Azospirillum sp. TSH100: one gene and its partner. The main gene of each other region encodes a partner of the protein of the gene in region 2 in a complex. Links are inferred from orthologs where the notes say so. Each region holds a gene or a part of one and is shown on either strand. Other genes may lie near its edges. The genes, in order: E6C72_RS12790 and E6C72_RS09145.

Region 1 (3,207 bases), 770 kb from region 2 along the record:
GACGGCCCGCAGCACTTCGGTGTTGTCGGCCTGGACCACCTGGGTCGGCGCCGGAAGAGCCGAAGACGCCGCGGCGCCATCTTCGATCAGGGCCTGGAACGGGTGCCCGGATTTGCGGGCTTTCTGAAGCTCGGCCATGAAGGGCTTGGTCATCTGCTTCATCCTCGGTCCCGCCTCTCGGAAACGGCCGGCTGTGGCCTGTGGTGATGGATGTCTGGTCGCGCGTCTGTTCTGCGTTCTGATCGGTTGACCGCCCTCCATCCGGCCATCGGCAGGCTGGGTCGGTCAATCCGGGGAAACCCATGAGGCTCTTCGGCCCCGGGACCGCCGGCACGGCGGCCCAAGCCCGTCGTTTAGCCGAACAGGGCGTCGATGGCGGCCTGATCCAGCGGAACCGGGGGCTCGGCCGCTGCGGGTGGTGGCGGCGGCGGGGCGGGCTTGGCGGCGGCCTTGGCCTTCGGGGCGGCCCCCGGCGGCTTCGGCACCGGCTTCTTGGCCGGAGCCGGGGCAGGCGCGTCGAACATGCTGTCGATGTCGGACTGGCTAGCCACCGCGGGGGCGGGCGCCGGCGAATCGAACATGCTGTCGATGTCCGCCTGACTGGCCTTCACCGGAGCCGGAGCGGGCGCGTCGAACATGCTGTCGATGTCCGCCTGGCTCGCCTGGACCGGTGCCGGCGGCGGCGGAGGTGGCGGCGGTGGCGGCGCGACCGGAGCCGGCGCCGGGCTGTCGAACATGCTGTCGACATCGGCCTGGCTGACGCCGTGACCGTCCAGCTGCGGACCGTTCAGCAGATGGGCGTCGGGACGGGTGTCGGTCTGCTCTTCCTTGACGATGATGCCGGCCAGCCCATCCTCGCCCCAGATGCTGATCATCGCCATCACGCGCTGCTCGATGTAGCGGAGCGCGTTGACGACCTTGCTGGTGCGCTGGCCGGTCAGATCCTGGAAGGAACAGGCGGTGAAGATGTCGTTCACCTGGGTGTCGATCTCGCCGCACATCGCCGGATCGGCGCCGCTGGCGCGAAGCTTGCCCGCCAGATCCATCAGCCGCTCGGCGGCATTCAGGATCTCGAAGGACGCGCGCTCGGTCGAGATGACGATGGCGTCCAGCTCGTTGGTGGCCGACAGGATCTTGTCGCCCGAACCGTCAGGCGGCCGCAGCGCCGCCACTTCCCGCCTCGCCTGCTCGATCGAGGCGGCCATTTCCATCAGTTCGCGGCGCAGGACGCCGACATGCTTGCCGGCCTCCACCGCCTCGTTCTGCCGGTTCCAGGAGTCGCGGAACTCCTGAAGCATGGCGCGCACTTCTTCCGTCGCGGCCCCGAGGGACCGCCGGTGGAGCCGCCGCAGGAAGGCCCTGCCCTTCGCCGATCGGGCGATGGCGTCCTCGATCTGCTCGAACTCTTCATCGGACAGCTGCGGAAGCTGCTCCAAACCGGTCCACTCCCCAAACTGAATGCGCCGGCCGCCGCACTGACCCGGACGGCCGAACCGGGCGCCGGACGGCTGCGGCCGTCCCTGCTGCCCCACATCGCAAACCCGAAGATCAGCCGCCGATGACGGCCTGGATCTTCTGCTTCAGCGTGTCGGCGTTGAAGGGCTTGACGATGTAGTTGTTCACGCCGGCCTGCTTGGCGGCGATGACGTTCTCGGTCTTGCTCTCGGCGGTGACCATGATGAAGGGCGTTGCCGCCAGCTTCGCATCCGCACGGATTTCCTTCAGGAGCTGCAAGCCGGTCATCGGCTCCATGTTCCAGTCGGAGATGATGAGGCCGAACTTGCTCTCACGCAGCTTCGCCAGCGCCGACACGCCGTCGCCGGCCTCGTCGATGTCGGTGTAGCCGATCTGGGTCAACAGGTTCCGCACGATGCGCCGCATGGTGGCGTAATCATCGACGACGAGGATCTTCATCTAGACGTCTCCGCAATAATCCGTTGCCGGTGTCTGTCCGGCCGTTACGCCCACCCGGCGCGGGGGCTGCGCCGTAATCCGGGAAGTGATGCCGACTGTAGTGCCCTAACTGCCGCCAAAAGTCATCCCCTTGGGTCACACTGAAGCAGCTGGGTAAAGAACGTGTTACCACGGGTGGCAACATCTTGCGGAATCAGGGGCGCCCCCAGCCTCCGGCCGACAATTGATACAGCCGCCCGCTCCGATCACAGCGGAGCGGTCGCCTGCGCCAGCCAGGCGTGGGCCGCATCATCCAGCAGCGGCGCCAGCGATTCGCGTACCCGCGCATGATAGGCGTCGACCCAGGCGGCCTCCGCGTCGCTCAGCAGCGCCCGCTCGATCAGCGCGCGGTCGATCGGCACCAGGGTCAGCGGCTCGAACTCCAGCACCGGCCGTTCGGCCCCGGCCAGCTCGCCAGCCGCTTCGCCGACCGGTTCCACCGGCCGGACGACGATCAGGTTCTCGATCCGGATGCCATAGGCGCCGGTCTTGTAATAGCCCGGCTCGTTCGACAGGATCATGCCCGGCTGCAGGGCCACGCTGTTGCCGACCTTCGACACCCGCTGCGGCCCCTCATGCACCGACAGGAAACTGCCGACGCCGTGGCCGGTGCCGTGGTCATAGTCCAGGCCGGCCTGCCACAACGGCAGCCGCGCCAGCACGTCCAGCTGCGAGCCCGTCGTGCCGCGCGGGAAGCGCACGGTGGACAGCGCGATGTGGCCCTTCAGCACCCGGGTGAAGCGGTCACGCATCTCCGCCGCCATCGCCGGATCGGGATCGCCGACCGCCAGCGTGCGGGTCACGTCGGTGGTGCCGTCCAGATATTGCGCACCGCTGTCCAGCAGGAAGATGCCGCCCGGCTCCAGCCGGCGGTCGGTCTCCGGGGTGACGCGGTAATGCACGATGGCGCCATTCGGTCCGGCCCCGGCGATGGTGTCGAAGCTGACGCCACGGAACCGCTCGTTCTCCCGCCGGCAGGCCAGCAGCCGCTCCACCACCGCCAGTTCGGTCAGCGTGCCCTTCGGCGCCTCTTCGGAAAACCAGTGCAGGAAGCGGACGAGGGCGGCGCCGTCACGGACATGCGCGGCACGGGTGCCGGCCAGCTCCGCCGCGTTCTTGCAGGCCTTGGGCAGGGCGCAGGGGTCGCCGTCGCGCTCCACCTTCGCGCCGGCCAGATGCAGCCGGTCGACGATCCAGGCCGAGGTGCAGGTCGGGTCGGCCAGCACACGGGCGGAACCGCGGGCGACGGCGTCC
Region 2 (3,049 bases):
GCGCCGCACATCGACCACCGCCAGTTCCGCATTCGACCGCAGCTGGCTTCCCAGCAATGCCGCCAGATAATGCAGGTCGATGGCCGCCCTGGCTTCGACCGCCATGGCGTTGAAGGCGGCTCCGGGATCGGTCGGGCGATCGGACGGTGTGCTGGCGGTCGACCGCGCGGCGGGGATCGCCTCCGACACGCCCTTCGCCAGACGGGTCCAACGCTCCGCCTCCGGCTCGCTCATCGAATACATCAGCACGAAGAAGGCGAGCATCAAGGAGATCAGATCGGTGAAACTGATCAGCCACAACGTCTTGCGATGGCCGCCGCGGTCGTCCGATGCCGCCGCCCCTGCCCTGTTGGACATTCCGGGGACGCGGATCATTTGCGCACCTCCCCGCTCGCCGGTGTCGTCCTTGCCGGCGCCGTCTTCGCCGCGGGCGCTTTCGCCGGTGCCGCCTTCACCACCGGCCGCACCGGACCATCCTCGTCCCAGCGCAGCGAGAACAGCAGCCGGACCCCGCCGGGCTCGCCGCGTTCGATCCCGACGGTGACGTTGCGGGCCGGCGCGCCGTCCTCGACCAGCGCGCGGGCCAACACGCCGGCGCGGGCGACCGGCCCCGGCGGCTGGCTGGGCGTTCCCGTCGGGCCGATGCCGAGCAGCGCGTCCAGTTCCACCCGCTCGCCCTGCCGCGACTGGCGCAGCGCATCTGCGATGCGGTCGATCAGCCCCTGGCGATCCGCCCGCAAGGTCATGCTGCCGGGAAGGAAGAGGTCGTCGGCGGCCAGACGCACTTCCAGCAGTTGGCCGGGGGCGACGACCTCCACCTTCGATACCGCAACCGCGGTGGCGAACAGGGTTCCGACATCCTCCAGCCGCTGCACGGCGAAGACGGTCCCTGCGCGCGAGGCCACCGGTTCGGCTCCGTCGCGCAGGCGGGGATCAATGACGAAGCTGGGGAAGGTTCGCTCCAGCGAGGCGGCGACCGCCTTGACCTTCTGCACCGTCTGCACCGAATGGGCGTTCAGCACGATGAAGAAGACCAGAAGCAGCAGGAACAGCGACAGCAGAAGCAGGATGCTGCCGTTGTTCGGATTGGCATGCCCGTCCGCCCCACCGGCGCGCCCGGCCCGCAGCAGCAGCGGCAGCCCGGCACTCCCGGCCCCCGGACCGCCAGACATTCCAGCCGCCGTCCCGGCACCTGCTCCGGCACCCTGGGCCGCATGGCCGCCGGACCTGTTGAAGGGGGAGCCGGGCAGCATGGCGTCAGTCGAAGCTGGCCAGCAGACGGTCGATCTCGTCCTGGTCCATGGCGTTGCCCGGCAGCTGCGGACCGTGCAGAAGCTGCTTGTCCGCCTCCTCCGCGCTCATCGGCTCGTAATGGACGGCAGCTTCCGCATCTTCCGCCGCCAGCTTGGCGAGCCTCGGGGCGTGGTTCTGGCGAACCTCGCTGCCAAAGGCGGCAACGATCATATCCACTTTCGATTCGATATGCTTCAGCGTCCGCACCACCTTGCTGATGCGCTGGCCGGTGATGTCCTGGAAGTTGCAGGCCTCGTAGATCGCCGTGATCTGGTCGTTCAGCTTCGCCGAGGTGTCGGTGTCCGTTTGCCCGGCGATGGCGCCAATCGCGTCGCAGGCGTCGAAGATGGCGAAGGTCGCCTTCTCCGTCGCGCCGATCACCGCATCCAGTTCGTCCGTCGCGGTTCGGATGTGTTCGTCGCGGATTTCGGCCGGCTGGAGAGCGGCGATTTCCTGCTTTGCCGTCTCGATGTACTTGGCGAGGTCGACGACCTCCTTGTACAGGCGCAGGTCGGTGGCGGAGATGTCGCCGTCCATGCTGCCCAGGATGTTGCGGACGATGTCCGTCACCTCCTCGCGCGACAGCGGTTGCGCGGCCTCAGCGAAGGCAGTGTCGAGGCGCTGTCTCAGGAGCTTCTGTTCCGTCACGGCGGATTGGGCGGAGAAGGTCATCGGGCGTGTCCAGCGAGAGGGGCAAAGCCTTGGCGGAATATGCCGGAACCTCCCCGGTCCGCGCCCTCCGGCGAGCGCACCGTCGGTGCCCTTTGTGGCGGAGGTTCGATGCTCCGACCGCTTGTGGCGCCCAACCGTCCCAGGAACTGTCCGAGCCGACCAAGCCTATGGCGGGAGGGTTAAGAGCCCGTAAAGATGACCCTGTCCGAGGTCCTAATCACTGCGCCTGAGTTGCCGGCGCGTCACACTGTTGCCCGCGCAACCGCATCGGCGCGGGTGTCGGCGGAGATGCGGATCAGAACAGGCCGACGGCGACCGGCGCACCAAGAAGAGCGATCAGGACCAGCACGGTGACGGCAACCAACCGTTCCGTCGGCGACCAGCGTTTCCAGTCCTTTCGGAAGCTTTTCAGTTCGTCAGCCATGACAGACCTTCCGGGGTTCGAGAACTACATTGCAACGCAACGAAACTGTATCAGGTCCAGTTGACGTATGGTTAAAATCGCCGACTGATACGATCATGCCTGCCCACTGGCACAGAAATGCCACAGTCACGACGATGCGACCGCTGATCCAGGTCAAAGATCGGCTAAATTTTTCACATTTCCCATCTCGCGTGCGGCGACGACCCCGTCTCCGGCGGCGTGCCACTTCCGGCCGCTTCCGAAATCGGGCGGTAACGCCTAGATGATAAGCTCTAGATCAAGCCTCCGATGCCCGGGGGCATCCGGCCTCCAGACAGGGGGCGCCGACGGGAGATGCGGATGGCGAAGGGAACCGACCTGAAGATCGGGCTTGCGCTGGGCAGCGGGGCGGCGCGTGGCTGGGCCCACATCGGCGTCCTGCGCGCGCTGGAGGAAGTCGGGATCAAGCCCGACATCATCTGCGGCACATCCATCGGCGCCGCAGTGGCCGCCGCCTACCTGACCGACCAGTTGGACGAGCTTCAGGCCTGGGCGCAGAAGATGGGCTGGCTCGGCATGCTCGGCATCATCGATCTCACCTTCCGCCGCGGCGGCCTGGTCGCCGCCGAAAAGGCGTTCGGGCGTTTCGACAACGAACGCAGCAACGTCCTGATCGAGGAT

The links.
Region 1: the proteins of E6C72_RS09145 (region 2) and E6C72_RS12790 are in contact, whole or in part, in a crystal structure (PDB 1KMI), measured with the Escherichia coli proteins. The link is inferred for Azospirillum sp. TSH100 from one-to-one orthologs.

Annotation. Positions count from the first base shown.
Region 1 is NZ_CP039634.1:2,699,953-2,703,159, forward strand. The notes cover bases 232-3,122. They hold E6C72_RS12790 (chemotaxis response regulator CheY), read right to left. Parts: upstream 1,915-3,122; coding sequence 1,549-1,914; downstream 232-1,548. Other genes in these bases: E6C72_RS12785 (protein phosphatase CheZ), read right to left, coding at 354-1,436; E6C72_RS12795 (M24 family metallopeptidase), read right to left, coding at 2,160-3,122. Outside these bases: E6C72_RS12780 (hypothetical protein), read right to left, coding at 1-153; more of E6C72_RS12795, read right to left, coding at 3,123-3,207. UniProt on the Escherichia coli protein: Involved in the transmission of sensory signals from the chemoreceptors to the flagellar motors.
Region 2 is NZ_CP039634.1:1,925,127-1,928,175, reverse strand. Bases 112-2,844 are described here. They hold E6C72_RS09145 (protein phosphatase CheZ), read right to left. Parts: upstream 1,966-2,844; coding sequence 1,258-1,965; downstream 112-1,257. Other genes in these bases: E6C72_RS32615 (patatin-like phospholipase family protein), read left to right, coding at 2,729-2,844; E6C72_RS32540 (hypothetical protein), read right to left, coding at 2,261-2,389; E6C72_RS09150 (flagellar motor protein MotB), read right to left, coding at 372-1,172; E6C72_RS09155 (flagellar motor protein MotB), read right to left, coding at 112-375. In the rest of the region: more of E6C72_RS09155, read right to left, coding at 1-111; more of E6C72_RS32615, read left to right, coding at 2,845-3,049.